4 regions of the Simplicispira sp. genome follow, and region 3 is predicted to be linked to each of the others. Evidence: predicted binding sites of a transcription regulator. Region 3 holds the regulator's gene; each other region holds the start of a gene.
The links. Region 3 encodes sigma-54, which starts transcription at its own class of promoters, with help from an activator protein. Its sites were predicted from a motif close to TGGCANGNAANCTGCTTT; they were not measured.
Positions count from the first base shown of each region.

Region 1: a site for sigma-54 is predicted at 4,254-4,271, ahead of glnA (type I glutamate--ammonia ligase). Genes of this name have one in related genera too.
Region 2: a site for sigma-54 is predicted at 2,770-2,787, ahead of hmpA (NO-inducible flavohemoprotein). Genes of this name have one in related genera too.
Region 4: a site for sigma-54 is predicted at 2,447-2,464, ahead of PHX69_RS12815 (TorF family putative porin). Genes of this name have one in related genera too.

Region 1 covers NZ_JAQUAL010000026.1:17,875-25,330, forward strand. Annotated here, with positions in the region: gene ntrC (nitrogen regulation protein NR(I)) at 1-916, opposite strand, end outside; gene glnL (nitrogen regulation protein NR(II)) at 952-2,028, opposite strand; gene PHX69_RS05005 (hypothetical protein) at 2,034-2,570, opposite strand; gene glnA (type I glutamate--ammonia ligase) at 2,789-4,204, opposite strand; gene PHX69_RS05015 (competence/damage-inducible protein A) at 4,372-5,193, opposite strand; gene PHX69_RS05020 (EI24 domain-containing protein) at 5,190-6,107, opposite strand; gene PHX69_RS05025 (sterol desaturase family protein) at 6,136-7,104, opposite strand; gene PHX69_RS05030 (polysaccharide deacetylase family protein) at 7,128-7,456, opposite strand, start outside.
Region 2 covers NZ_JAQUAL010000106.1:2,560-10,015, reverse strand. Annotated here, with positions in the region: gene PHX69_RS11705 (helicase HerA-like C-terminal domain-containing protein) at 1-841, shown strand, start outside; gene norR (nitric oxide reductase transcriptional regulator NorR) at 1,070-2,665, opposite strand; gene hmpA (NO-inducible flavohemoprotein) at 2,870-4,051, shown strand; gene PHX69_RS11690 (threo-3-hydroxy-L-aspartate ammonia-lyase) at 4,254-5,228, shown strand; gene upp (uracil phosphoribosyltransferase) at 5,267-5,896, shown strand; gene PHX69_RS11680 (VOC family protein) at 5,970-6,356, opposite strand; gene PHX69_RS11675 (GGDEF domain-containing protein) at 6,417-7,456, opposite strand, start outside.
Region 3 covers NZ_JAQUAL010000009.1:18,944-26,399, reverse strand. Annotated here, with positions in the region: gene argS (arginine--tRNA ligase) at 1-1,284, shown strand, start outside; gene PHX69_RS02215 (SPOR domain-containing protein) at 1,299-1,997, shown strand; gene PHX69_RS02210 (thiol:disulfide interchange protein DsbA/DsbL) at 2,052-2,699, shown strand; gene lptA (lipopolysaccharide transport periplasmic protein LptA) at 2,799-3,428, shown strand; gene lptB (LPS export ABC transporter ATP-binding protein) at 3,425-4,201, shown strand; gene PHX69_RS02195 (RNA polymerase factor sigma-54) at 4,284-5,882, shown strand; gene def (peptide deformylase) at 6,013-6,552, opposite strand; gene PHX69_RS02185 (methyl-accepting chemotaxis protein) at 6,602-7,456, opposite strand, start outside.
Region 4 covers NZ_JAQUAL010000128.1:1,892-9,347, reverse strand. Annotated here, with positions in the region: partial or broken gene PHX69_RS12825 (ammonium transporter) at 1-1,233, opposite strand, end outside; gene glnK (P-II family nitrogen regulator) at 1,277-1,615, opposite strand; gene PHX69_RS12815 (TorF family putative porin) at 1,675-2,406, opposite strand; gene PHX69_RS12810 (YifB family Mg chelatase-like AAA ATPase) at 2,696-4,255, shown strand; gene PHX69_RS12805 (GspE/PulE family protein) at 4,341-6,704, shown strand; gene PHX69_RS12800 (MazF family transcriptional regulator) at 6,744-7,076, opposite strand; gene PHX69_RS12795 (hypothetical protein) at 7,049-7,279, opposite strand; gene PHX69_RS12790 (PDDEXK-like family protein) at 7,433-7,456, opposite strand, start outside.

The sequences.
Region 1 (7,456 bases), on a different contig from region 3:
TGAGGCGGTGGAACAGGTCTTCGCGAAAGGCGCCGTCTTGCACGCGGCGCTCCAGGTCTTGGTGGGTGGCGGCAATCACGCGCACATGGGCTTTGACGGCGCTGTGGCCACCCACGCGGTAAAAATGGCCATCCGAGAGCACCCGCAGCAAGCGCGTTTGCAGGTCAAAGGGCATGTCGCCGATTTCATCGAGGAACAAGGTGCCGCCCTCGGCCTGCTCAAAGCGGCCCCGGCGCTGGGTCTGCGCGCCCGTAAAAGCACCACGCTCATGGCCAAACAGCTCGGATTCGAGCAGGTCTTTGGGAATGGCCGCGGTGTTGATGGCCACAAACGGCCCCCCCGCGCAAGGCGAATGCTTGTGCAGCGCGCGCGCCACCAGCTCTTTGCCCGAGCCTGACTCGCCCGTGATCAACACCGTGACCTGGCTTTGGCTCAGGCGGCCAATGGCACGGAACACGTCCTGCATGGCACTGGCCTGACCGAGCATTTCGGCGGTGGCCGCCGGACTGTCTTGGGCCACGTCCTCGCGCTGGCTTTCCTGGACTGCACGGTGGATCAGTTCCACGGCCTTGGGCAGGTCAAAGGGTTTGGGCAGGTACTCAAAAGCACCGCGCTGAAAAGCCGACACCGCGCTATCGAGGTCAGAGTACGCCGTCATGATGATGACGGGCAGGCCCGGCTGTAGCGCATGCACTTTTTCCAGCAGTTGCAGGCCGGTGCCACCGGGCATGCGGATGTCACTGACCAGCACCTGCGGCGCGGGTTGGTCACTGGTTCCAGCGCCCAATTCGGTCAGTGCGTCCAGCACTTCGCGCGGGTTGGTAAAGCTGCGCGTGGGCAGGTGTTCCCGCGCCAGCGCTTTTTCCAGCACAAAGCGGATCGAGGGGTCGTCATCTACTATCCAGATCGGCTTCATGTGCTGTGTTCTCGCTGGTGGTGGTGTGTGGGTCCTCAGGGCAAAGGAATCAGGATGCGGAAGTCGGTGCGCCCTGGCACGCTGTCGCACTCAATCATTCCATGGTGGCGCTGGACAAAAGTTTGTGCCAGCGTCAGCCCCAGACCCGATCCGCCGTCGCGCCCCGACACCAATGGGTAAAAAATCCGCTCCCGAATGGCATCAGGCACGCCCGGCCCGTTGTCGATGACATGCAATTCCAATGCCAGCTTGTAGCGCTCACGCCCCACCGTGACCTGCCGGGCCACGCGGGTGCGCAAGGTGATGCGGGCATCGCCCTGGGCGATGCGGGGCGCCAGGGCCTGGGCGGCGTTTTGCACCACGTTGAGCAATGCCTGGATCAGCTGGGCGCGATCACCGCGAAATTCGGGAATGGAGATGTCGTAATCCTGCGCAATCGACAAGCCCTGGGGGTACTCCACCAGAATCAGCGAGCGCACGCGCTCACAGACCTCGTGGATGTTCACGTCACCCACCAGATGGGGATGGCGGTGCGGCGCCAGCAGCCGGTCCACCAGGCTTTGCAGGCGATCGGCCTCATGGATGATGACTTGGGTGTATTCGACCAGGTCAGGGCTTTGCAAATCCATTTCCAGCAACTGTGCTGCGCCGCGAATACCACCCAGCGGATTTTTGATTTCGTGTGCCAGATTGCGGATCAGCTCTTTGTGCGCCTGCGCCTGTTCACGCAGCCGCTCTTCACGGTCTTGGCGCGCCTGCTGCTCCAAGGGCCACATCTCCACCAGCATCTGCCCTGACAACTCTGCGGCGGTCACACTCACATGCACCAGCACGGGATCCTGGTGCAAGCGCTTGAGACTGCCTTCAAAGCGCAGGGCCGCAAAATCCCGGCTCCGGGCGCCTTGCAGTGCGGTGTGCAGCAGCGCCGGATCGGTAAAGAACTGGGCAAAACCCACGCCTTCGAGAGTGCGCCGCGACAGGCCCAGCACGTTCTCCAGCGCAGCGTTGGCAAATTGCACCGCACCATCGCTTTGCAATACGGCCACCAACAATGACAACAAATCCAGCGCCTGAAAGCGGCTGGCCGTGTGCGATGCAGTATCTGAGGTCACGTGGATTATTTGCCGCTGTTGGCCGCGCCGTGGCGGCCCAGTTCGCGCTGAATGCCAGCGATGTCGCCTTCTGCACGGGCGATGCTGGCTTTGAGTTCTGCGGTGCGCTCCATGTAGCGCTGGGGATTGCGCAAATCGAGCGCATTGCGTTCAGGCGCGCCGTTGTTGTATTCCTTGTTCAACTCGGCCAGGCGGCTCTCTGCCTTGCGCAACTCGGACTCCAAGATGGCGCGCGCATCGGCATCGCGGGCGCGCTGGTCACTGTCGTTCATGCGCGATGCGGCTGGGGGCGTTGCTGATCCGGCGGGGCGGTTGCTGGCCTGTGCAGGCGCAGACGCTGGAGCTGGTGCACGAGGCGCGCTGCCTTGCAGCACAGTCACATTGCCGCCTTCAACGAGTTTGCAGCCGCGCTCGCGGGCTTGGCTGGCGTTGTTGGTGTACTCATTGCCACAGCGGTAAATACGGTCTTGCGACCAAGCCATAGGTGCCACAAAGACACTGCACAGGATGGTGGACAGCAGGGTAGTGAGAGTTTTTGTCATACGTTTTCCTCGCATGGCACATGCAGGGGTTGCGCCAGAGTATCGCCCAAACACCATGCAGCACCAATTTTTGGACGGCACCTTACCGCCGAAATGCTGCATGGGACACCACCACACACCGCAGGTTCCCAGCGCATGCCGACAACTCGGGCCTGCATGAAAAAAGGCGGTGCAAGCACCGCCTTGAACACTGTGCAGGGCCCTGCCGGGCCCACGCATCAGATGGAGTAATACATGTCGTATTCAACCGGGTGAACGGCCATGCGGAAACGCGTCACTTCAGACATCTTCAGCTCAATGTAGGCGTCGATCATGTTGTCGGAGAACACGCCACCCTTGGTCAGGAACGCGCGGTCCTTGTCCAGTGCTTCGAGGGCTTGGTCCAGGCTGTGGCACACGGTGGGCACCAGCTTGTCTTCCTCGGGCGGCAGGTGGTAGAGGTCTTTGGTGGCGGCTTCGCCGGGGTGGATCTTGTTTTCCACGCCATCCAGACCCGCCATCAGCAAGGCAGCAAAGCCCAGGTAGGGGTTCATCAGTGGATCGGGGAAGCGGGCTTCGACGCGGCGGCCCTTGGGGTTGGACACGTAGGGGATACGGATCGAGGCCGAGCGGTTCTTGGCCGAGTAGGCCAGCTTCACCGGGGCTTCGAAGTGCGGCACGAGGCGCTTGTAGCTGTTGGTTCCAGGGTTGGTGATGGCGTTCAGGGCACGCGCATGCTTGATGATGCCGCCGATGTAGTACAGGGCGTAATCCGACAAGCCGGCATAGCCATCACCGGCGAACAGGTTTTTGCCGTCCTTCCAGACCGACTGGTGCACGTGCATGCCCGAGCCGTTGTCGCCTGCGTAGGGCTTGGGCATGAAGGTGGCGGTCTTGCCGTAGGCATTGGCCACGTTGTGGATCACGTACTTTTGCAACATGGTCCAGTCGGCACGCTCCACCAGGGTGCTGAAACGTGTGCCGATTTCATTCTGGCCAGCGCCGGCCACTTCGTGGTGGAACACTTCGACCGGGATGCCCAGGGATTCGAGGATCAGGGCCATCTCGGCACGCATGTCGTGCGTGCTGTCCACTGGGGGCACCGGAAAGTAGCCGCCTTTGGTGGTGGGACGGTGACCGCGGTTGCCGCCTTCGAGTTTGCTGCCCGTATTCCAGGGGGCTTCGTACTCTTCGATTTCATAGCTCACGTGGCCGGGTTCATTGGTCCAGCGCACGCCGTCGAAGATGAAGAATTCGGGCTCAGGGCCGAAGAAAGCCGTATCGCCCAGGCCGGATGCCTTGAGGTAAGCCTCGGCACGCTTGGCGATGGAACGTGGGTCGCGGTCATAAGCCTTGCCGTCGCTGGGCTCGATCACGTCGCAGGTCAAGACCAGCGTAGGCTCTTCAAAGAAGGGATCGATGTTGGCAGAGTTCGGGTCGGGGATGAGCTGCATGTCCGACGCTTCGATGCCCTTCCAGCCAGCGATCGACGAACCGTCAAACGCATGGCCCGACGAGAATTTGTCTTCATCGAAATGCGACACCGGCACCGTGGTGTGGTGCTGTTTGCCAAGGGTATCGGTAAAACGGAAGTCCACGAACTTGATTTCGTTTTCCTTCACCATCTTCATCACGTCTGCAACGGTCTGGGCCATCAGGTTCTCCTGGAAAAAACGCTTGTTGAAAAAGAAGTATGCCGGGTGAAAAGCAGATTACATGCCAACCCTGCGGACACTGCACAGCGAGAGATGCACCATAAGTTCACGCCTAACGCTGCGGATAGATGCACCACAAAGGTGCAATAAAAGAGAAAAATGACACATCAAAGATTGCGCACTAATTCGGGGCCTACTTTTGCACCAATAGAGTGCAATCCTGCACACAAGTCAACCCATGCGGCAGGAACCACCGCCGCAGGGCCTTTGACACCCAATTCAATATGGCGTCCGTGCACAGGGTGATCGACGCTGGGTAAGCTGAAAACCCGCACAGGTGCGTGCTCACGCTCAATTCGCTCCATCAACGGCGTGAGTGTGGCTTCCATTCCACCCAGTACCAGCACGGAGTGCTCTATCTGCGGCGCACGGTGGAACAGGTGCGGGTACTGCTGATCCAGCACCCATTCGATCATCGGCCATGCCATGACGGGGAAGCCGGGCACAAAATGCACGGCACCACCACTGCCAGCGCTGCAACTAAAGCCGGGTATCTTGTTGTACGGATTGGGAATGATGTGCGCCCCAACTGGAAAAACACCCATATTCAACCGATGCACGTTGTCGGCACGTTCAGGCTCGTAGGGCGCTCCTTGCTCGCGCGCCATATCCTGCATGCGCTCACGAATCAACACTTCAGCCTGGGGATGCAGTTGCAGCTGCACGCCCAACGCCCGTGCAGCGCACTGGCGGGTATGGTCATCCGGTGTGGCACCGATTCCACCCGTCGAGAAAATGATGTCCCCCGACGCGAAAGCACGCTGCAACGTGGCAGTAATGCGCTCAGGGTCATCGCCCACATAGTCGGCGTAAGACAGCGCCAGACCGCGTGCAGCTAAAAGCTCAATGAACTTGGGCAAGTGCTTGTCAACGCGTTTGCCAGAGAGGATTTCATCGCCAACGATGATGAGTCCAAATTTTTGCGTCATGGCGCGACTTTTTCAGATGGAGGTAAATTGGTAACAGAGGGTGTATTGTGGTCGGTAAGTACGCTATCTGGCATGCGCTCAGAGGGATCAATCACGACGCGGGTGTCGGTTTCCGCACGCAACAAAGCCAGTGCAGAAAGGCAGAAGTGTGCAAACCACAAAGAAGAAAACGCAAAGACCAGGGTGTAAATCCAGATAGCCAACGGAATCAGGATAAAGAACGCCGCCGCAAAAACCACACCGGAAGCCCACACAATGGCTGGCGCCGCACCCAAATAGCCACAAAAAATCCCAATCAGAAGCAAACTCCAGCGATGGCGCAAAAACAGCGCTTTGCGCTCGGCAGAGCTGGCGTGCTCTGCCAATGCATCAAAAGCCATTACGCGGTAGGTGAGCCATCCCCAAATAAGCGGCGGGAGCACCAGAACCAACGGCGGAATCAACCACAAAGGAACCGACACCACCAAGGCGAGCAATGCCAGTGCAGTTGAACCCAGCGACCACCCCAAGCTCCACAACAAAGAGCCGCCTTTTTTGCGCTCCAGCGTGGCAAAGCGGCGCTGGGCCACCAAAGCAACCAGGGCAGGCGTCATCAACACAGCCACCACCAGCAATGCCACCAGCACGATGAGGGGTGTGATGAAAGCGACCACCATCAGCGGTGCAACGAAAGATGTGGCATCCGCAATGCCAAAGCGCTGTAGCCAATTCCAAAAGCTACTCATCAGGCCGGGCGCCTGTAGCAATGCCTGCGCATACTGCACTGCGGCATCCCAGTAAAAATAACCCAGCACCAAAGCCGAAATGGCCATCAGCAGCAAGGGCAGCAGCGACAGCATGATTACGCGTGGATGCACACAATACGCCATCGCACGCCAAAATGAATCCAGCAAAAGGGCCATGGGTTCAAGCATACCTTTTGTCAACGAATGCAGGGGGATGCTACGCCCGCCCGGCCAACCGCAATAAGCCGCGCCACTGCTGCGCCCAAAAACCCTGACCGTAATCACGCACCCGGCCATCGGGGCCAGGCTCTATCTGGTCGTACACCCCCGTAGGATCAAAACGCCGCTCAAAATTGGCGGTACCAAACAGCATGTCCCACCATGGCAAGAGCACGCCAAAATTGCTGCTTCCTACGGTTTTCGGGGTCAAGGCATGGCCCGCATACAACGCATGGTGCAGTCGATGGAACCGGGGGCTGATCCACAAGCGCTCACCCACCGGGCCGAACCACAGCCGCAAGTTGGCATGCTGGAAACTCTCACTCAACTGCGTCAGGGCCACGATGGCAACAAACTGCCCAGGCGCCACACCAATCAACTGCGCTACCAGCACAATGATGCTGTCACGCAAAATATCGTCCAGCAGATGGTTGCGGTTGTCGCTCCATACCGTCAACTGGCGCTGAGAATGGTGCAACGCATGCAGGCGCCACCACCATTCGAAGCGATGCTGACCACGGTGAATCCAATAATCCAGCAGATCAAAAACCGCCAGATACAACAGCAGACTCACCCAAGGAATATCAGTAATACCCGGCCAAATGCTGTCGAGCTGGAAAGTCGTGATGCCGCCGACGCTGAGCGCGCCAAAAAACGTGTCCCACAATGGATCCAACGCCAAAAACAGCCCCACACGGAATATCCCCAGCCGGTGCAGCAGCGTGTAAATGATGTCAGTGCGTACCGCGCTACGGTCTGTAATCGCTTCCACAGGCCGCCAACGCTGTAGCGGTACCAGCAAGCCAACGATGACAACCAATTGCAGCAGCCCGACCAGCAGCCACCCCGTGGCACGGTAGCCATCCTCCAGAAAATTGGCCATGCCACCGGCAAACAGCAGCGGCTGCACCACGGCTTCAAAAAGCCATTGCTGCGCTGCATCAAACCCCGTTGCCAACCAATCCATCGCTTCGTCCTTGTCCCAAGAATTCAGGATTTTCCTGCCTGCCACCCGGCATACCGGGGGTGCTCGCGCAGCGTGCGAAAGCAAAACCCACGCTCTTTCAGCCCCACGATAAGCGGCTCCAGAACAGCCGGTGCCCATGGGTCTTTGCGCGACCAAATGCCCAGGTGGGCAAGCAAAATATCGCCGCTGCGAATGTTTTTGAGGGCTTTTTGCAGCAATGCCTGGTTGCTGAACTGCTCACTGGGTAGCTCATCGCCCAAAAATCCGGCAGGTGACCATCCCACATGGGCATAACCGCACGCTTGCGCCGCAGCAAGCAACTGTGCTGACGTTTTGCCACCGGGCGCACGAA
Region 2 (7,456 bases), on a different contig from region 3:
CGCCGACAAGCTCATGAACTCGCCGCGCCTGTACGCCACCTTTTTGCTGTGGATGCTGTCCGAGCTGTTTGAGCAGCTGCCCGAGATTGGCGACCCTGAAAAGCCCAAACTGGTGTTCTTCTTCGACGAGGCCCATCTGCTGTTCAACGAAGCGCCCAAGGTGCTGATCGAGCGCATCGAACTGGTTGTGCGGCTGGTGCGTTCCAAGGGCGTGGGCGTGTATTTCGTCACGCAAAACCCGCTGGACATCCCCGACAGCGTGCTGGCCCAGCTGGGCAACCGCGTGCAGCACGCGCTGCGGGCGTTTACCCCGCGCGACCAGAAAGCCGTCAAGGCCACGGCCACCACCATGCGGCAAAAGCCGGGCCTCGACATCGAAACCGCCATCACCGAGCTGGCCGTGGGCGAGGCGCTGGTGAGCTTTCTGGATGCCAAGGGCCGCCCCGGCGTGACCGAGCGCGTGTATGTGCTGCCCCCTGGCAGCCAGATTGGCCCCATCGATGCCGCCCAACGCCAGGCGCTGCGCGCCAGTTCGCTGGTGGCCGGTGTGTATGAGCAGGTGGTGGACCGCGAATCGGCCTACGAAATCCTGAAAAACCGCTCTGCCAACGCCCCCGAGGGCAACGGCAAAAACGGCACCGCGCCCGGCCAAGCGGCCGACGAGGGCCTGATGGGCGGGCTCAAAGACATGCTGTTTGGCAGCACTGGCCCCCGTGGCGGCCAGCGCGATGGCCTGGCCCAGACCATGGCCAAATCGGCCGTGCGCACCATGGGCACCACGCTGGGACGCGAGATTTTGCGCGGCGTATTGGGCAGTCTGCTGGGCGGGCGCCGACGCTGAAGGCGGCGCCCTGCCCCGCTGCACCGGCGGGGCGCAAGCGCCACGAAAGCTCCTTTTTTGATAGCTGCTGGCGCTTGATTAGCGGGGCCTGAAGGCACTTTTGGCTTTCAAAACACTGCCCCGCATCAAACTGGCTGGTTACGGGTTAAAAAGATTCTATTTTGATAGCTGCTTGCGCTTGACTGGTGCGGTCTGAAGGCACTTTTTACCTTCAATAACCGCCCTGCATCACACCGGGCCTTGGGCTGGCAGCCCCAGCCTGCGCGCCAACCGCACCAGGTTGGCGCGGTGCAAACCCAGCGCGCGCGCCGCTGCGGCCCAGTTGCCGTGGTGCAGTGCCAACGCACTGGCAATGCGCTGGCGCTGGTGTGACTCGGTGGAGCTGCGCAAGTCCTCGGCCACCAGCGCTGCGGCCTGCGCCAGGGCACCGCCGTCTGGCGCCGCTGCGGCAGGCCCCGGCGCGATGCCCACCGGGCGCGTGGGCAAGTCGAAATGCGCAGCGGTCAAACTGAGGATGCGCGGGCGCGTGGCCAAACCGGCCAGCGCTTTGAGTGCGCTGCGGCCCACCAGGTGCTCCAGCTCGCGCACATTGCCGGGCCAGTCGTGGGCCAGCAGCGCAGCGCGCGCGCTGGCGTCCAGCCGCACACTGCCCAGCCCCAGGCGCGAACGGTTTTGCTCCAGAAAATGCCCGGCCAGCAGCAGCACATCCTGGCCACGCTCGCGCAGCGGTGGCACCACCAGCGGATAGACGCTGAGGCGGTGGTACAAATCCGCCCGAAAGCGCCCGGCCCGCACCTCCTGCGCCAGCTCGCGGTTGGTGGCGGCTATCACCCGCACATCCACCTGGTGCTCGCGGTCGGAGCCCAGGCGCTGCAACTGCCCGCCCTGCAACACGCGCAGCAACTTGGCCTGCACGGCCAGCGGCAACTCGCCCACCTCGTCCAAAAACAGCGTGCCGCCATCGGCCAGCTCAAACTTGCCGCGCCGCTCGGCCACCGCACCCGAGAAGGCGCCGCGCACATGGCCAAACAGCTCGCTCTCGACCAGCGTTTCGGGCAGGGCTGCGCAGTTCAGGCTCACCAGCGGGCGCGCCGCGCGCGGTGATGCTGCATGCAGCGCCTGCGCCACCAGCTCTTTGCCGACGCCGGTTTCGCCCGTGACCAGCACCGTCAGCGCACTGTCGCCCACGCTGGCTATTTCTTGCAGCAACTGCTGGTGTGCGGTGCTCTGGCCCATCAGCACGGGCGGCGCGGCGGTTTGCGCTGCCAGGGCGCGGTAGCTGTCGGCGCGCTGGCGTTCATCCTCGGCGCGCAGCGCCAGCCCCTGCATGCGCTGCACCACACTGACGGTGGCGCCCGCCAGGCTGGCAAAGGCCTGCACATCGGCCAAGTCCACCGCCGACAAGCGCTCTTTGCCCAGCGCATCCAGCGTGAGCAGGCCCCAGGGCTTCTCACCCACTTGCACCACGCAGCCCATGCAGTCGTGTACCTCCAGGTGGCCATGTACGCCTTCCACCAGCCCGTCGTAGGGATCGGGCAGCGGGCTGTCGGCGGCAATGCGCAGGGGGCCACCCGCGGCCAGCAGCAGGCCCAGGCGCGGGTGCTCCTGCACCCGAAAGCGCCGGCCCAACGTGTCGCGGCTCAGGCCACGGGTGGCCAGCGGCACCAGCACATCGCCCTCCAGCCGCAGCAAGGCCACAGCATCACAGGGCAACAGGGCCTGCATGGCCTGGAGCAGGCGGCGGTAGCGCTCGCCATCGGGCAGCTCGCGCGCCAGATCGTCCAGCAATGGCACCAAGGCTTGCAATATCGGATTGGCAGTCAATGTGATGCTTTTGAGAGTCTTTTTGACTACTTTAACAAAGTATCTTTTTGACTGTATTCAGAATGGAAACCTTGCAAGCCATTGATTTATATCAAGCATTGATCTGGCACGCATCTTGATGAAAGCATGGGCAGAACATGCGCCCCACCTCGCACGCAGCGGGGGGCGGCACTGCTCTCTTTTCAACCACCGGAGACCGATCCCATGCTGAGCCCTGAACACCGCGCCATCGTCCAAGCCACCGTCCCCCTGCTGGAGACAGGCGGCGAAGCACTGACCACGCACTTCTACAAAATCATGCTGTCCGAGTACCCGGAAGTGCGCCCCTTCTTCAACCAGGCCCACCAGGCCAATGGCGACCAGCCGCGCGCACTGGCCAACAGCGTGCTGATGTACGCGCGCAACATCGAGCGGCTCGAAGCCCTGGGCCCGCTGGTGTCACAAATCGTCCACAAGCATGTGTCGCTGCAAATCCAGCCCGAGCAATACCCCATCGTGGGCAGCTGCCTGCTGCGCGCCATCCGGGAAGTGCTGGGCGCCGAGATTGCCACCGACGCCGTGATTGCCGCCTGGGCCGCCGCCTACCAGCAGCTGGCCGATATCCTGATCGGCGCCGAAGAAAAGGTGTATGCCGACACCGCCGCCGCACCCGGTGGCTGGCGCGGTGCGCGGGCCTTCCGGGTAGCGCGCAAAGAGGCCGAAAGCGCTGAAATCACCTCGTTCTATCTGGAGCCGCAAGACGGCGGCGCGGTGCCCGGCTTTGTGCCCGGCCAGTACATCGGCCTGCGCCTGGTGGTGGATGGCCAGGAAATCCGCCGCAACTACTCGCTGTCGGCAGCGCCCAACGGGCAGTTTTTGCGTATCAGCGTCAAACGCGAGCCCGGCGGCGTGGCTTCGGGCTACCTGCACGAACAAGTGCAAGTGGGCGATGCGCTGGACGTGTTCCCGCCCGCTGGCGATTTTGTGCTGGCCGAAGGCAGCAAGCCAGTGGTGCTGATCAGCGGCGGTGTGGGCATTACCCCCACGCTGGCCATGCTGGATGCGGCCCTGGCCAGCCAGCGGCCCGTGCATTTCATCCACTTTGCGCGCAACCGCGCAGTGCATGCCTTCCGCGACGTGGTGGACGCGCACCAATCCCGCCATGCCCAGTTGCAGCGCTTTTATGTTTATGACGAGCACGCCGCCAACACCGACGCCCCCCACGCCACCGGCCTGCTCAGCAACGAGCAACTGGCGCAGTGGCTGCCCCCATCGCGCGATGTGGATGCGTATTTTCTCGGCCCCAAGCCCTTCATGCGGCGCGTGAAACAGCAGCTGCGTGAACTGGGCGTACCCGAGGCACAGACGCGCTACGAGTTCTTCGGCCCCGCCGCCGCGCTGGAGTAAAGCGGCCAGCGGCGCAGCCCCCCCCCCAAAAACCCCACCGGCAGCGGGCACAGACAGGGCTGCGCCATTTCAAAAAGCATAGCTGAAAGCGCACACAGGACAAGCGCTGGCAGGCGATTCTTTGCATGATAATCAGTGCCACCCATGATGCAGCCACGCCGTGGTGCGCTGCCATGTATTGAGTGCCATCAAGGATGCCGCCATGACCCCACCTGCCCTGCCCCCGCCCGTACCGGAAGACGTCATCCAGGCTGCTCTGCGCCTGCAAGGCCCGGCGCACCGCACGCCCGTGCTGCGCTCGGGCACTGCCGACCGGCTGCTGCACGCGCACCTGTTCTTCAAATGCGAGAACCTGCAACGCGCAGGCTCGTTCAAGTTTCGTGGCGCTTTCAACACCCTGTCCCAATTCACGCCAGAGCAGCGCCGCCACGGCGTGCTGGCTTTTTCAGCAGGCAACCACGCCCAGGCCATTGCACTGGCCGCGCGCCTGCTGGACATGCCCGCGCTGATCGTCATGCCCGAAGATGCGCCCGCATCCAAAATGGCCGCCACGCGCGAATACGGCGCCCAGGTCGTCACCTACAACCGCTACACCGAAGACCGCGAGGCCATCAGCCAGCGCATTGCCCAAGAGCGCGGCATGACGCTGGTAGGCCCCTCCGAGCACCCGCACGTCATTGCAGGCCAGGGCACGGCGGCGCTGGAACTGTTTGAAGAGGTGCCCCGGCTGGACTACCTGTTCGTGGGCGTGGGTGGCGGCGGCCTGATGGCGGGCAGCCTGCTGGCAGCGCAGGCACGCGCGCCCCAGTGCCAGGTGGTGGGCGTGGAGCCCGAAGCCGCCAACGACGCACAGCAATCGCTGCGCAGCGGCCACATCGTGCGCATTGCCACGCCACGCACCATTGCCGACGGCGCCCAGGCGCAAAGCCTGGGGCCGCTGGTGTTTGACATCGTGCGCCGCCAGGGCCACGACATCACGACCACCAGCGACCTGCACCTGATGCAGGCGATGCGCTTTTTTGCCGAGCGCATGAAAATCGTCGTCGAACCCACGGGCGCGCTGGCTTTTGCAGGCGCGCAGCACGGCGGCGTGGATATCCGTGGCAAGCGCGTGGGCATTGTGATCAGTGGCGGCAACGTCGATCTGGCGCGTTACGCGCGCTTTCTGGCAGACTGAGCGCCCTTTTTTTTCGATCCTTTTTTCTGCCCCTCCCCATGAGCAACGTCCACGTCATCGATCACCCCCTGGTGCAGCACAAGCTCACCCTGATGCGCCGCAAAGACGCCAGCACCAACAGCTTTCGCCGCATGCTGGGCGAACTGTCCACCCTGATGGCCTACGAAGTCACGCGCGATATGCCGCTGCAAGACATCCAGGTCGAAACCCCGCTGGAGACCATGACCGGCAAGGTCATTGATGGCAAAAAGCTGGTGCTGGTGTCCATCCTGCGCGCCGGAAACGGCTTTCTGGACGGCATGCTCAACGTAGTGCCCGGTGCGCGCATTGGCCACATCGGCCTGTACCGCGACCCCGACACGCTGCAACCGGTGGAGTACTACTTCAAGATGCCCTCCGAGATGGCCGAGCGCGACATCATCGTGGTCGATCCCATGCTGGCCACCGGCAACTCAGCCGCTGCGGCCGTGGCGCGACTGAAGCAGCTGCAGCCCAAGTCGATCAAGTTCGTCTGCCTGCTGGCCGCCCCGGAAGGCGTAGCCACGCTGCAAAAAGCCCACCCCGACGTGCCCATCTACACCGCCGCTATCGACCGCGAGCTGAACGACCACGGCTACATCCTGCCCGGCCTGGGCGATGCAGGCGACCGGATTTTTGGCACCAAATAAGGCCCTAGCGCCCGCTGGATAAGCGCGAGCAGCTCTTTATTTAATAGCAAAATGGGGCATCACCTGCCCCAGCTCACGCCCCGGCCACGGGCGTACACAGCTCGACCAAGACGCCGTTCAGATCGGCCACATAGGCCACGGTCTGGCCCCATGGCATTTTCTCGGGCGCCTGCACCAGGCGCGCGCCTGCGGCCACCGCCCGCTGCACGGCAGTTGGCACATCGGCGGTGGTGAAGGCAATTTCAAAACTCGGTGCGCTGGCCGAAGCACGCTGGGGGTTCTTGCCCAACTCGGTCATCAGCCGCAGCGATGAGAAAGCCAGGGCCGTGGCACCCGTCTCCAGCTCGCCAAAATCACCCGCCTCGTGGATGAAACGGCGCTGAAAGCCAAAAGCAGCCTCATAAAAGGCAATGGTTTGGGTCACGTCTTCGACATAGAGAATGGTGTAGCCGAACTGCATGAAAACTCCTTGGTAAAAATTCCACCAGGATCGGGCGCCGACCGGCAGCGTCCGACCCCGTCAGGCGGGCGCCTGGGCCATGAATTCGACCCGGTTGCGCCCGTGTTCTTTGGCCTGGTACATGGCCTGGTCGGCGCGGCGCAGGGCAGCGTCTGATGAGTCGCCCCGCACGCACAGCGTCAGGCCAATGCTGACCGTGAGGGCAACGCTGCCTTGGTGCGTGGTGGCGGGCCGGGCAGCCACCGCAGCACGCAGGCGCTCGGCCACTGTGCGGGCGCCTGCCCCATCGGAGCCGGGCAGAAAAATGGCAAATTCCTCGCCCCCCAGGCGGCCCATCACATCTTGCTGGCGCAGGCACTGGGCACTGATTTGCACAAAATGGCGCAGCACCTCATCACCGCCCTGGTGCCCACAGGTGTCGTTGATTTTCTTGAAGTAATCCAGGTCAATCACCAGCACGGCCAGGCTGGCTTCTGTGCGCTGCGCCTGGTGGATGGCTTTGTCCAGCGACATCAAAAACGCCCGGCGGTTGAACACGCTGGTGAGCGGGTCGACTTCTGCCAGGTGGCGCAACTCGTTGGTGATGAACTCATTGGCCAGCATCAGGGTGCCAAAAGCCATGAACACCAGCGCCACAATGAATTCGAGCAGAACAAACTGGGACAGCAGCGCCACCAATTCCACATCCGTTGGCTGCACCGGGCCCAGTTTGAACAGCAAAGGCCGCAGCAACAAAAACACGCCATGCAAGCCTGCCACCAAGGCCACCAGATAGCGCATGGGCACTTGCTGGCGCTCGCCGGAGGCCAGCGTGCGCGCAGTCAACAAAAAGAAAATACCGTTGCCCAGGCCCGCCAGCACGAATCGCATTTGCAGATCAGGATGAACCACCGTGAAATACAGGTTCAGCCCGATCAGGGCCGCAATGAAAACGGTGGCATGGCGCAGCGACACCAGCCGCCTGCCCGTATGGGCAATGCAGCCCAACAGGTACAAACAGGCCCCCCACAGCATGGTGCCCTGGGTCAGCAACACGGACAGGGGCTCAGGCAAATGGTCGCGCACCAAAAAACTGAGGCAAGCTAAAAAACCCAGGCTAT
Region 3 (7,456 bases):
GCGCTGGGCGATGCCATCTGCAACCTGTTTGCCACCCAGGGCTGGAACGTCCACCGCGAGTTCTATTACAACGACGCGGGCGTGCAAATCGACACCCTGACCAAATCCACCCAGCTGCGCGCCAAGGGCTTCCAGCCCGGCGACGACTGCTGGCCCACCGACAGCGACAACCCGCTGGCCAAAAACTTCTACAACGGCGACTACATCGCCGACATTGCCGAAGCCTTCAAGGCCAAAGCGACGGTGACAGCCGATGACCGCGCATTCACCGCCAACGGCGATGTGGAGGACTACGACAACATCCGCCAGTTTGCCGTGGCCTACCTGCGCAACGAGCAGGACAAAGACTTGCAGGCCTTCAACCTGCATTTCGACGAGTACTACCTCGAATCGAGCCTCTACACCAGCGGCCGCGTGGAGGCCACCGTCAACCGCCTGATTGCCAACGGCAAAACCTATGAGCAAGACGGCGCCCTGTGGCTCAAGTCCACCGACTACGGCGACGACAAAGACCGCGTCATGCGGAAAAAAGACGGCACCTACACCTACTTTGTGCCCGACGTGGCCTACCACATCGCCAAGTGGGAGCGCGGTTTCACCAAGGTGGTGAACATCCAGGGCACCGACCACCACGGCACCATCGCCCGCGTGCGAGCTGGCTTGCAGGCGGCCGATGTTGGCATCCCGCAGGGCTACCCCGACTACGTGCTGCACACCATGGTGCGCGTGGTCAAGGGTGGTGAAGAGGTCAAGATCAGCAAGCGCGCAGGCAGCTACGTCACGCTGCGCGACCTGATCGAGTGGACGAGCAAAGACGCAGTGCGCTTCTTCCTGCTGTCCCGCAAGCCCGACACCGAATACACCTTCGACGTCGATCTGGCCGTGGCGCAGAACAACGACAACCCGGTGTACTACGTGCAGTACGCCCATGCGCGCATCTGCTCGGTGCTGCGGGCCTGGCAAGAGGCGGGCGGTGGCGATGTGGCGGGCCTGAAAGAGGTGGATCTGTCGGCCCTCGAAGGCCCGCAGGCCCAGGCGTTGATGTTGCAATTGGCCAAGTACCCCGAAATGCTCACCGCCGCCACCGAGGGCGAGGCGCCGCACGACGTGACCTTCTACCTGCGCGACCTGGCCGCCAGCTACCACAGCTATTACGACGCCGAGCGCATTCTGGTCGATGACGAAGCCGTCAAGCGCGCCCGTCTGGCGCTGGTCGCCGCCACGGCGCAGGTGCTGCACAATGGCCTGGCGGTGCTGGGCGTGTCGGCCCCCCAAAGAATGTGAGTAGTGACTGGCATATGAAACAACAACAGCAGGGCGGAACCATCATCGGCTTTATCCTGGGCCTGGTGGTGGGCTTGGGCACGGCGCTGGCCGTGGCCGTGTATGTGGCCAAGGTGCCCGTGCCCTTCATGGACAAGGGCACCGTCCGCAGCCCCGGGCAGGACGCGGTTGAAGAGCAAAAGAACAAGGACTGGGACCCCAACTCCCCCCTGTACGGCAAAAACCCGGCGCGCCCGGTGGTGCCCGCCACCCCCGCCGAGCCCGGTGCCGCACCCGATACCGCGCCCGCCGTGCAGGCATCGGCCCCCGTGGCCCCGGCACAGGCCGCTTCGGCAGCGCGCGCTGCGGCCAGCAAGCCCACCGATGCCAAGGCCAGCGCCAAAACCGATCCCAAGGCCGACACCAAGACCGACCCCAAAGCCGATCCGCTGGGTGATCTGGCCAAGGCCAAGTCTGCCGCCGCAGGCAGCGTCGATCCGTTTGACTACTTTGTGCAAGCCGGCGCGTTTCGCACCCAGGCGGACGCCGATGCCCAGCGCGCCAAGCTGGCCATGCTGGGCTGGGAGGCCCGCGTGAGCGAGCGCGAACAAAATGGCCGCACCGTGTTCCGGGTGCGCGTGGGCCCCTTTGCCAAGCGCGATGACGCCGAGCAGCTCAAGGAAAAGCTCAACGACCTTACGGTGGAGTCGGCCCTGGTGCGTGTGCAGCGCTGAACTTTCCCGCCCCCTGTGGCTCAGAACCCGCAAACCCCAAGGAGTGCCTTTTCCATGAAACGCCGTGAGTTTTCTCTGTCTGCTGCCACTGCGGTGGCCGTCTCCAGCCTGTCTTTGCCCGCGCTGGCACAGTCCACTGCCCCCAAAGAGGGCAAGGATTACATCAAGCTGGGCAAGCCCGTGGCGCCCGATGCGCCTGCGGGCAAGGTCGAGGTGATTGAATTTTTCTGGTACAGCTGCGGCCATTGCCATACCTTTGAGCCGGTATTGAACACCTGGCTCAAGACGGTACCGGCCAATGTGGTGGTGCGCCGCGTGCCGGTGGCTTTCAACGCCAGCTTTGTGCCCGCGCAGAAGCTCTATTACGCCCTCGAAGGGCTGGGCAAGATCGAACCCTTGCACGCCCGGGTGTTTCGCGCCATCCATGTCGAGCGGCAAAAGCTGGCCAAGGAAGAAGACATCATGGCCTGGGCCGCCAAGCAGCCCGAGCTGGATGTGGCCAAGTTCAAGGAGATGTACAACTCCTTCTCGGTGGCAGGGCAGGTGCGCCGCGCCACCCAGTTGCAAGAAGCCTATGGCGTGGAAGGCACCCCTTCCATGGGCGTGGCCGGGCGCTACTACACCGATGGCACCCACGCGGGCAGCATGCAGGCCGTGCTCCAGGTGGTCAACCACCTGGTGGGCCTGAGCGCCAAGGGCTGACGCCCCCGGCTGGCTGAAACCCTCCCACGGGCCCGCGCGATGCGGGCTTTTTTGTGGCCGGTGCATGGCTACAATCCATTGCAAGAATCGTGCCCTTTGATGAAACACCTCCTCCCGCTCCCCCTGCTGCTGTGCCTGGCCTGCGCCCCCTTCGGGCTGGCGCACGCTGAAAAAGCCGACCGCCAACAGCCCATGAACATCGAGGCCGATGCGCTGCGCCACAATGCGCAGCAGCAGACCAGCGTGTTCACGGGCCGCGTGGTTGTGACCAAGGGCTCCATCGTGCTGCGCGGCGCCCGCCTGGAAGTGCGCGAGGACGCGCAGGGCTACCAGTCGGGCGTGGTCACTGCCGAGGCGGGCCAGCGCGCCTTCTTCCGGCAAAAGCGCGACACCGCCCCCGGCGCGCCCGAGGAGTTCATCGAGGGCGAGGGCGAAACCATCGAATACAACGGCCGCACCGACAACGTGCGCATCCTGCGCCGCGCCGAGCTGCGCCGCTACCGGGGCGGCGCCCTGAGCGACGAGCTGCAAGGCGCCACCATCGTTTACAACAACCTCACCGACGTGTTCAGCGTGGATGGCCAAAAGGGTGCCCCCGGCGCCACGGGCACCAGCGGTGGCCGCGTACGCGCTGTGCTGGCCCCCAAAGACGCCCCCGCCCCGGCCCCCGCTGGCACCCCTGGTGCTCCCCTGCGCCCCAGCACCACGCTGGGCAACGGCAAACCATGAGCGCCACGCCCGCCAGCGCCGCTGCGCAGGCCAGCAGCCGCCTGGAAGTGCTGCACCTGGCCAAGTCCTACGGCAGCCGCAAAGTGGTCAAGGACGTGTCGCTGGTGGTGGAAAAAGGCGAGGTCGTGGGCCTGCTGGGCCCCAACGGCGCGGGCAAGACCACCTCGTTCTACATGATCGTCGGCCTGGTGCGCTGCGATGCGGGCGACATCCGCATCGACGGCCAATCGGTGGCGCAAATGCCCATCCACCGCCGCTCGCGCCTGGGCCTGTCGTACCTGCCGCAAGAGGCGTCGATTTTTCGCAAACTCTCGGTACAAGAGAACGTGCGCGCCGTGCTCGAATTGCAGCGCGGCGACGACGGCAAACCCCTGCCCAAAGCCGTGATCGAAGAGCGCCTCACGGCCCTGCTGCAAGAGCTGCGCGTGGAGCACCTGCGCGAATCACCGGCGCTGGCGCTGTCGGGCGGTGAGCGCCGGCGCGTCGAGATTGCCCGCGCCCTGGCCACGCAGCCGCGCTTCATCCTGCTGGACGAGCCCTTTGCCGGTATCGACCCGATTGCCGTCATCGAGATCCAGCGCATCATCGGTTTTCTGAAGGCGCGCGGCATTGGCGTGTTGATCACCGACCACAACGTGCGCGAGACGCTGGGCATTTGCGACCACGCCTTCATCATCAGCGACGGGCGCGTGCTGGCCCAGGGCACGCCCTCCGAGATCGTGGACAACGCCGAAGTGCGCCGGGTGTACCTGGGCGAGCATTTCCGGATGTGACCATGCGCCGCGCCTGTCCGCCTGCTCTGTGGTGCCGTGCTGGCCAGGTGCCGGTGTGTGCGGGTGGGCCAGGGGGGGCGGCATGAAGCCCGGCCTGTCGCTGCGCGTATCGCAGCACCTGGCGCTGACGCCGCAGTTGCAGCAATCGATTCGCCTGCTGCAACTGTCCACGCTGGAGCTGGGCCAGGAGGTCGAGCAGATGCTCGACGACAACCCCTTTCTGGAGCGCGCCAGCGAAGAGGCAGAGCGCGAAGCCTTCGGTCTGCCGCAGGCCGATACCCCCGCCCAGGGCGATGAGGCGCCCGATTTTGCTATGGATATGGGAGCTGCTAGCGCAAGTGCAGCGGGCGTTAGCAGCCAAAATGACCTCAAATCCAGCACGGAGCCCTCCGACAGCGCTCCCGCCGACACCGTGGACGCCTTCGACGCCCCCGACTGGGGTGGCGACGGCAGCACCGACCTGGCCCCCGACGACAGCGAATGGGGCGGCGACGCCCCGGCACGCGGCCAGCAAGGCGACGGCGATGCGCAGGCCGAAGCGGCCGATCTGGCGCATGGCCACGAATCCCTCACCGCCTTTTTGCACCGGCAGGCGCTGGCGCTGCGCTTGTCCGAGCTGGACCGCGCTGCGCTGCACTTTCTCATCGAATCGCTCAACGACGACGGCTACCTGGAGGAGCCCCTGACCGAGCTGGCTGCGGGCCTGGCGGGCGAGGGCAACGCCGAAGAGCTGGAGGCGCTGTTGCACCATTTCACCGTGGCGTTGCACCTGCTGCACAGCCTGGAGCCCACCGGCGTGGGCGCACGCGGCCTGGCCCAGTGCCTGACGCTGCAACTGCACGCCTTGCAGCGCGAAGGCGAGGTGGACGCCGACACGCTGCAAGTGGCGCTGCGCATCTGCCAGCAGCCGCTGGACATGCTGGCGCGGCGCGACGTGCGCCGCCTGACGCAGGCCTGCGGTGCCAGCGAAGAGCGCACCCGCGCCGCCATGGCCCTGATTGCGCGCCTGGAGCCGCGCCCGGGGCGGCGCTTTGCCCACGTCGAGCGCAACGCCATCGTGCCCGACGTGCTGGTGCGCCGCGTGGGCCGCAGTGGCCAGCAGTTCAGCGTGCAGCTCAACCCCGACGTGATGCCGCGCCTGCGCGTCCACGACATTTACGCGGGCGCCCTGCGCGGCCACCGGGGCGAAGACGGCCACCAGGCCTTGCAGCAGCGCCTGCAAGAAGCGCGCTGGTTCATCAAAAACATCCAGCAGCGCTTTGACACCATCTTGCGCGTCTCGCGCGCCATCGTCGAGCGGCAAAAGAACTTCTTCATCCACGGCGAACTGGCCATGCGCCCGCTGGTGCTGCGCGACATTGCCGACGAGCTGGGCCTGCACGAGTCCACCATCTCGCGCGTGACCACCGCCAAATACATGGCCACGCCCCAGGGCACCTACGAGCTGAAATACTTTTTCGGCTCAGGTTTGGGTACGGACACCGGCGGCAATGCGTCCAGCACGGCGGTGCGCGCGCTCATCAAGCAATTCATCGCCGCCGAGAACCCGGCCAAGCCGCTGTCCGACGGCCAGCTGGCCGACATGCTCAAGGAGCAGGGCATTGAGTGCGCCCGCCGCACCGTGGCCAAGTACCGCGAGGGCCTGAAAATCCCCACGGTCACGCTGCGCAAAACGCTATAGGTTTAGTAGCTGCTTGCGCCCTCTGAGCGCGGCTTGGAGCTGGTTTTGGCTTCAAAAATCACTGGGTGGGACGGGGCTGGGTGCGGCGCACCGTGCGGCCGCGGCGCGCCGGATCGGGCACGCGCGGCGCTCAATCGTCCTCGGCCGCGCTGATCTCGGGAAACAGCACCTCCGTAAAGCCCAGCTGGCGCAGGTCGGTCATGCGCGCGGGGTAGAGCACGCCCCACAGGTGATCGCACTCGTGCTGCACCACGCGGGCGTGGAAGCCCTCGGCCACGCGATCGATGGGCTGGCCCAGGGCGTCAAACCCGGTGTAGCGGATGCGGCTATGGCGGGGCACTTTGCCGCGCAGGCCGGGCACCGACAGGCAGCCCTCCCAGTCCTCCTCCTGCGCGTCGCCCAGTGGCGTGATGGTCGGGTTGATGAGCACCGTGGGCGGCACCAGCGGGCGGTCGGGGTAGCGCGGGTTGGGCGTGTCCGAGCCAAAAATCACCACCTGCCAATCCATGCCGATTTGCGGCGCGGCCAGCCCGGCGCCCTGGGCGGCGCGCATGGTGTCGTGCAGGTCGGCCACCAGCTGGTGCAGGGCGGGGGTGTCAAAGGCGGTGACAGGCTGGGCGGTGCGCAGCAGGCGCGCGTCGCCCATTTTGAGAATGGTGTGGATGGTCATGCAGGGATGGCGGGGGTCAAACCGCAGCAGTGCTGGTAGGGGCCCCAGCTTACCGGGGTCGTGCCAGCGCACGCGGGTGCCCTGCGTGTGCTACGGGCGTGGGGGCATCGTGGTGGTCCAGCTTGAACTCTGCCACCAGAGTGGCCAATTGCGTGGCCTGCTGTTGCAGGGCGTGGGCCGCTGCGGTGGCTTCTTCGACCAGTGCGGCGTTTTGCTGCGTGGCCTGGTCCATCAGGTTCACGGCGTTGCCCACTTCGGCAATGCCCACGCTTTGCTCTTTGCTGGCGGCGCTGATTTCTCCGACGATCTCGGTGACCTGGCGCACCCGCGTCACCACCTCTTGCATGGTGGCGCCCGCTGCCTGCACCAGCTTGCTGCCGTTATCGACCTGCCCGGTGGAGTCGTCGATCAGGCCCTTGATTTCTTTGGCCGCCTGGGCGCTGCGCTGGGCCAGGTTGCGCACCTCGGCGGCCACCACGGCAAAGCCGCGCCCTTGCTCGCCAGCGCGCGCGGCCTCGACGGCGGCGTTGAGGGCCAGGATGTTGGTCTGGAAGGCAATGCCGTCGATGACGCTGATGATGTCTGCCATGCGCTGCGATGAGGCGTGGATGGCGCCCATGGTCTGCACCACCTCCTGCACCACGCTGCCGCCTTGCGTGGCCACCTGCGAGGCGGTGTGCGCCAGCGCGTTGGCCTGGCGGGCGCTCTCGGCATTTTGCTGCACGGTGCTGGTCAGTTGCTCCATGGCTGCGGCGGTTTCTTCCAGGGAGCTGGCCTGCTGCTCGGTGCGCGAGGACAAGTCCTGGTTGCCGCTGGCAATCTCCTGGGTGGCCTGGCGTACCGATTCGGAGGACTCGCGGATGCGCACCAGCACCCCGGCAATTTTGCCCACGAAGTCGTTGAA
Region 4 (7,456 bases), on a different contig from region 3:
CAGGTTTTGCGAGGCAAACACGCCGGTCAGGATGGCACCCACAATGCCGCCCACACCATGCACGCCAAACACGTCGAACGCATCGTCAGCACCCAGCATCTTCTTCAGGCCACCCACGCCCCACACGCACAGCGGCCCGACGATCAGGCCCATCACGATGGAGCCCATCGGCCCGACAAAGCCGGCTGCCGGGGTGATACACACCAGACCGGCCACCGCACCCGAGGCAGCGCCCAGCATGGAGGCCTTGCCCTTGTGCAGCGACTCTGCTGCCAACCACGACAAGGTGGCTGCGCCGGTGGCCAAAATGGTGTTGATGAAGGCCAGACCGGCCACGCCGTTGGCGGCGCCAGCGGAACCGGCGTTGAAGCCAAACCAGCCCACCCACAGCAGCGAGGCGCCCACCATGGTCAGCGTCAGGCTGTGCGGGGTCAGTGCTTCTTTGCCAAAACCGATGCGCTTGCCCACCATGTAGGCGCCCACCAGACCAGCGATACCGGCGTTGATGTGCACCACGGTGCCACCAGCAAAATCCAGCGCGCCGTCCTTGCCCAGCAGGCCGCCACCCCAGACCATGTGCGCCATGGGGATGTAGCTGAAGGTGAACCACAGCAGCGAGAAGATCAGCACGGCAGAGAACTTGATGCGCTCGGCAAACGAGCCCACGATCAGCGCCACGGTGATGGCGGCAAACGTCGATTGGAAAGCCACGAACACGTACTCGGGGATGGTGGGCAGCAGGCTCGACAGGGTGTCGGGCGCAATGCCTTTCAGGAACAGCCGGTCAAAGCCGCCAAAGAACTGCCCCTCGCCCGAGAACGCCAGGCTGTAGCCGTACACAGCCCACAGCACGGTGATCATGGCGAAGATGACAAACACCTGCACCAGCACCGACAGCATGTTCTTGGAGCGCGCCAGGCCGCCGTAGAACAGCGCCAGGCCCGGGATGATCATCAAAATCACCAGCATGGTGGAGGTGAGCATCCAGGCGGTGTCGCCCGAGTCCAGCTTAGGCGCAGCGGGCGCGGCAGCAGGCTCGGCCTCGGCGGCGGTGGCTACCGGCGCTGGAGCGGGGGCCGCAGCCACCACGGGCGGGGCCACGTCGGCAGGGGCAGGGGCCGCCACGGTGGTGGCGCTGGTGGATTCGGCCACTGCGGCGGTTTGTGCCAGGGCGGGCACGGCGCTGGCCAGCAACCCCACGCCCAGCAGTAAGCAAGCAAGTAGTTTTTTCATGGCAATTCTCGCGTTCGTGGAAAAAAGAGGGGAGAGCTGTGGCCTACAGGGCTTCCTGCCCGGTTTCGCCGGTACGGATGCGCACCACCTGCTCCAGGGCCGAGACAAAAATCTTGCCGTCGCCGATCTTGCCGGTGCGCGCCGCACCCTCAATGGCCTCGATGGCGCGGTCGACCAGTTCATCGGCAATGGCCGCTTCGATCTTCACTTTGGGCAAAAAATCGACCACATATTCAGCGCCGCGGTACAGCTCGGTGTGGCCCTTCTGGCGCCCAAAGCCCTTGACCTCGGTCACCGTGATGCCTTGCACGCCGATGTCCGAGAGTGCCTCGCGCACCTCGTCGAGCTTGAAGGGCTTGATGATGGCTGTCAGCATTTTCATGATCAGTTCCTCCGGGAAAAAGGCGGGGCACCGACGGCGCCCGCCAGGGGTTGGGTCGGTTACAGGGTTTTGGTCAGGGTGACGAGCAGGCGCGTCTTGTTGACATCGCCAAAGTACGCTTTCTTGCTGGCCCCGGCCACCGCAGCGCCCAGCGACAGGCCACTGCCAAAGTCATAGGCCGCGCCCACGCTGTAGTCCATGTAGTTGGGCACGCCCAGGCTCTTGACGCCGCTGGAGAAGCGCGTAAAGCCCACCGAGGCTTTGAGCGTCCACTGGGGTGCGATCTCCTGGGCATAGGCAAAGCCCAGGTAGCCGGAATTGCGGCCCTTCAGACCCGAACCGGCCTTGGCACCGGCCCAGCCAAAGTAGTCTTTGGACACCGCGTGCGAATACTTGGCCGTGACGGGGCCCCAGGTGGCGGCGCCGTACAACTCGGTGGTGTTGCCGGTGGTGTTGCCGGGGAACAGGTAGGTGACGGCGCCCACGTCCCAGTCCAGGCCGCCTGCCTTGAATTTGTAGCCGCCGTACAGGTCGGCCTCCAGCGAGTTGCCATCGAGCCAGTTGACGGTGGAGTTCCAGTTGCCCACGTACCAGCCGGACTCGCCAAAGGCGTAGTCAAAACCGCCTTGCAACGCGGGCTTGACGGCGCGCGTCTTGCTCGTGTCCTGGTCTTGGCCACGGAACTTGTAGTTGCTGGTCAGGCTGACGTTGCCGGTGAGCTGGGCACTGGCGGCAAAGGGAAGGGCGCAGACCAGGGCGATGCCGAGGGCTTTGAGGGATGGGTGGGTCATGGTTCCTCCAGAAAGGTTGTAAGCGAAAGACACAAAGCTCAAAGCACAGAGCGTGCCAGCACTGCTGGCCTTACATTGGCGGTGCAAGATGGCGCCGCTGTGCACTGTATTGGTGCTTTGCGCCTGCGCTGGAGCATGGCAGCGCCTGTGACGCACTTCTCTGGGGAAAACCCAGGCAGTCCAGAACAAACTTCGGTTTGCAAGCCCCCCTCTTTCAAGTGGAGAGAATCCATGTGGTGGAGGGGCCACCTCTTCCAAATTCGCCTTTTCAAGGGGCGCGGATTGAAACATGAGTCTTGCTTTGGTGCAAAGCCGGGCCCTGCTGGGGCTACAGGCGCCACCCGTCACGGTGGAGGTGCATCTGGCCAACGGCCTGCCCAGCTTCACGCTGGTGGGCCTGGCCGATGTGGAGGTGAAAGAAGCGCGCGAGCGGGTGCGCTCGGCGCTGCAAAACGCGGGGCTGGAGTTTCCGCACAACAAGCGCATCACCGTGAACCTGGCGCCTGCCGATCTGCCCAAGGACTCGGGCCGCTTTGATCTGCCGATAGCGCTGGGCATTCTGGCCGCCAGTGGGCAGATCGACGGCGCGCGGCTGGCGGGCTACGAGTTTGCCGGAGAGCTGTCGCTGTCGGGCCAGCTGCGCGCGGTGCGCGGCGCACTGGCCACCAGCCTGGCCCTGCGCACGCAGCAGGTGGCCGCGCAGCTGGTGCTGCCGCCGGGCAGCGCCGAAGAGGCCGCGCTGGTGCCCGATGCGCGCGTGTACCGCGCCCGCCACCTGCTGGACGTGGTGCAGCAGTTTTTGCCCCCCGGCAGTGCCGATGCAGCCGGTGGCAGCGCCCACGCAGGCGCCGCCCCCGATGACACCACCGGCTGGGCGCGCATGGACGCGCTGCCCCGGCCCGCCAGCACCACCTATGCCGACCTGGCCGACGTCAAAGGCCAGGCCGGTGCCAAGCGCGCCCTGGAGATTGCCGCTGCCGGGGGCCACAGCCTGTTGCTGATGGGGCCACCGGGCTCGGGCAAATCCATGCTGGCGCAGCGCTTTGCGGGCGTGCTGCCCGAGATGGAAGTGGACGAGGCCCTGGAGAGCGCCGCCATCGCCAGCCTGGCCGGGCGCTTTGTGCTGGAGCGCTGGGCACAACGCCCCACGTGCAGCCCGCACCACACGGCCAGCGCCGTGGCGCTGGTGGGCGGTGGCTCGCCGCCGCGGCCCGGCGAGATTTCGCTGGCGCACCATGGCGTGCTGTTTTTGGACGAGCTGCCCGAATTTCCGCGCGCCGCCCTGGAAGCGCTGCGCGAGCCACTGGAGACGGGCCACATCACCATCGCCCGGGCAGCGCGGCGGGCAGATTTTCCGGCACGCTTTCAGATGATTGCGGCGATGAACCCCTGCCCCTGCGGCTACCTGGGCGCCGCCCAGCGCGCCTGCCGCTGCACGCCCGACCAGGTTGCGCGCTACCAGGCCAAACTCAGCGGCCCGCTGCTTGACCGCATCGACCTGCACACCGAAGTGCCCACCCTGCCAGCGCACGAGCTGCTGGGCGCACCGCCCGGCGAGGCCAGCGCCACCATCCGCCAGCGGGTGGTGCAGGCACGCGGCGCCGCCATCACCCGCCAGGGCTGCACCAACCAGGCACTGCAAGGCCAGGCCATAGACCAGCATGTGCTGCTGGAGCCCGCCGCCGCGCAGTTCTTGCAAACCGCCTCGGCGCGCCTGGGCTGGTCGGCCCGGGCCACGCACCGCACGCTCAAAGTGGCGCGCACCATTGCCGACCTGGCCGGTGCGCCGCACACCCAAATGGCCCACGTGGCCGAAGCCATGCAGTACCGGCGCACGCTGGCGAAATAACGCTGGCACCGCGCCCATCAAAAGTGCCTAATCTTTGGCCGACCAGACGCTCTACCACGGGCCACAGCACACGATGATCGACGCCTTGACCTCCCCCGCTCCCCACGAACCCTCCAGCCTGGCTTGGCCCTTGCCTCCGGTGCCGGGCTACAGCGAGGCGTCCACCAGCGCCGCACCACCCTGCGACATGGAAGCCACCAACGGGCAAACGCGCCAGCTGCGGCTGGTGTCACTGCACAGTGGCCGGCGCCTGGCTGTGGTGCAACAGCCCCCTGCCGAGGCCAACATGGCACTGCGCTTTGCCATGCTGCGCCGACTGCGGCTGACCACCCCGCTGGCGCCCGTGGCCAGCAGCGCCGCACCGCGCCCGCGCACCGACTACGTGCTGACCCTGGACAACGGCCAGACCCTGCGCGGCCAGACCCTGGGCCATGTGGAAAACGACCTGGGCCTGTTCCTGTTCCACCCCCTGGGCACGGACGACAGCGTGGAGCGGGTGTTCTACCCGCGCGAGTCTTACCAGACGCTGTACATGGCCGAACCTGCGGCGCCCGCGCTGCCCCCCGCGCTGGCCGCCAAGGCCATCACCGAACCCGAGACGCTGCTGCAAGCCCTGGAGCAGCAAGCCCGCATGCCCGTGGTGCGCATTGGCGAGGCCCTGACCGCACTGGGCCTGGTCACACCGCAAGAGCTGGACGAAGTGCTGCACAAACAACAAGGCCAGCGCGGCACGCCGCTGGGAGAAATGCTGGTGCAAAGCGGCCAGATTTCGCGCGAAGACCTGCAAATGGCGCTGGCGCGCAAGATGGGGTTTCCGGTGGTGGACGTGGCCCATTTCCCCATCGACCCCGAGGCCCTGCAAAAAGTGCCGTTTGCCATGGCCCAGCGGCTGCACGTGCTGCCACTGCTGTACCGGGGCGGCCTGCTGGTGGTGGCCGCTGAAGACCCCTCGCGGCGCAGCACCATCGACACGCTGGAGTTCATCACCCAGTCGCGGGTGCTGGCTGCGCTGGCAGGCGCCAGCCCACTGGCGCAGACCCTGCCCGCCAGCTACACCCGCCTGGGGCTGGACACCGCAGGCCCTGGCCCTGGCCCACGGGCCGCCGGGGCCGAGGCCCCCACGGCATCGGCCAGCGAGCTGCGCGAATCCCTGGAGCTGGGCAGCGTCAGCGATGACGACCAGGAGCCGCAAATCGAGCAGACCGACAACTCGCTGGTGCGGCTGATCAACACCATGATCATCGACGCGCAGCAGCAAGGCGTCTCCGACATCCACATCGAAACCTACCCCACCCGGCGCAAGCTGCGCATCCGGTTCCGCAAGGACGGCGTGCTCTCGCCCTACATGGAGCTGCCGCACACCTACCGCGCCGCGCTGGTGGCGCGCATCAAGATCATGTGCGCGCTCGACATCTCCGAGCGGCGCAAGCCCCAGGACGGAAAAATCAACTTCTCCAAGTTCGTGACCGGCCACGCGCTGGAGCTGCGCGTGGCCACCATCCCCACGCAGCAAGGCGCCGAAGACGTGGTGCTGCGCCTGCTGTCATCGGCGCGGCCCGTCACGCTGCAAGCACTGAACCTGTCGGCGCCCAACCTCCAGCAGCTGACCGATGCCGTGCAGCGCCCCTACGGCCTGGTGCTGTGCGCAGGCCCCACCGGCTCGGGCAAAACCACCACCTTGCACTCGCTGCTGCAACACCTGAACACGCCCACGCGCAAAATCTGGACAGCCGAAGACCCCATCGAAATCACCAACCCCGACCTGCGCCAGGTGCAGGTCAACCCGCGCATCGACTGGACTTTTGCCAAGGCGCTGCGCTCGTTTTTGCGCGCCGACCCGGACATCATCATGGTGGGCGAAATCCGCGACCAGGAAACCGCCCAGGTCGCCATCGAGGCCTCACTCACCGGCCATCTGGTGCTCAGCACCCTGCACACCAACAACGCCACCGAAACCGTGGTGCGCCTGCTGGACATGGGCATGGACCCGTTCAACTTTGCCGACTCGCTGCTGGCCGTGCTGGCGCAGCGCCTGGCGCGCCAGTGGTGCAGCCAGTGCAAGCGCGCCGAGGTGGCCGATGAAGACTTTGTGCAGGCACTGCTGCACGAATACCTGCGCCCCTTTGCCCCCGACCAGCGCCCCGACCCCGAGCCGCTGCGCGCCGACTGGGTGCGCCGCTTCGGCCAGGACGGCCAGCTCCTGCGCTACCACGCTGCGGGCTGCCCGCACTGCAACGGCACCGGCCTCAAAGGCCGCCTAGGGCTGCACGAGCTGCTGCTGGTAGGCCCGCAGGTGCGCCACCTCATCCAGACCCGCGCCCGGCCCGAAGAAGTGCAGCACGCGGCCATGGAGCACAGCCACTTCCGCACCCTGCGCCAGGATGGCATCGACAAAGTGCTGGCCGGGCTGACCAGCCTGGAGGAAGTGCGCGCGCATTGCAACGCCTGAGCGCTGGCGCGTGCGCCGCCCCGCTTCTGCACTTGCCGGTCACTCGCGTAACAAAGCCACCACTTGATCCACCACACGCTGATGCGCTGCCGCCTTGAGCGTACCAGCCACCCGCTGAAACAACGATTCGTGCGCTGTGAACAACTTGCCAGCCCGGGCATAGCTGCTCAATTGCAAGCTGCCCTGCGCAAAGTCGGCGTCTGTCAGGGCAATGGCCCGTGCATCGGCATAAGGTTTGCTGGTAATTTGGCACAGTACCCAGTCCCCCTTGTCCACACCCGCCAACAACAAGGCGGGCCGCAGCTTGCTGGCCGACAGATCAGAGAAGGGAAAAGGCAACAAAATCACTTGCCGGGTTGCAAATGCGCCCATGCGGCCTCCTCTTCTTCGCACAGCCAGTCTTGGGCCAATGCTCGCTCACTCAGGCTGGCGCCGCACAGGGCGGTCTCGCCCAGCGGCGCTTCGTCAGTGAACGTGACCAGCACCCGGCGTGGCATGTTCACCACGTTGCCGGGCAAGTCAAAAAACAGCAATTGCCCGTTGGGCTGTAACACAGCTTCGTAGGTTTGCAGCATGGTCAATCTCCTTGGCATTGTTTTTGGCGAAGGCAAGGGGGCAACGCCATCACGCTGATACAGCGCTTTTCGGCGACCGCCAGCCCTGGCACCCGGTAAAACTCCTGCGTATTGTGGGTAATTCAAAGACACGCGGGCGCCTGGCTGACCAAACTACTGGGCAGAAGTGCCAAAAAC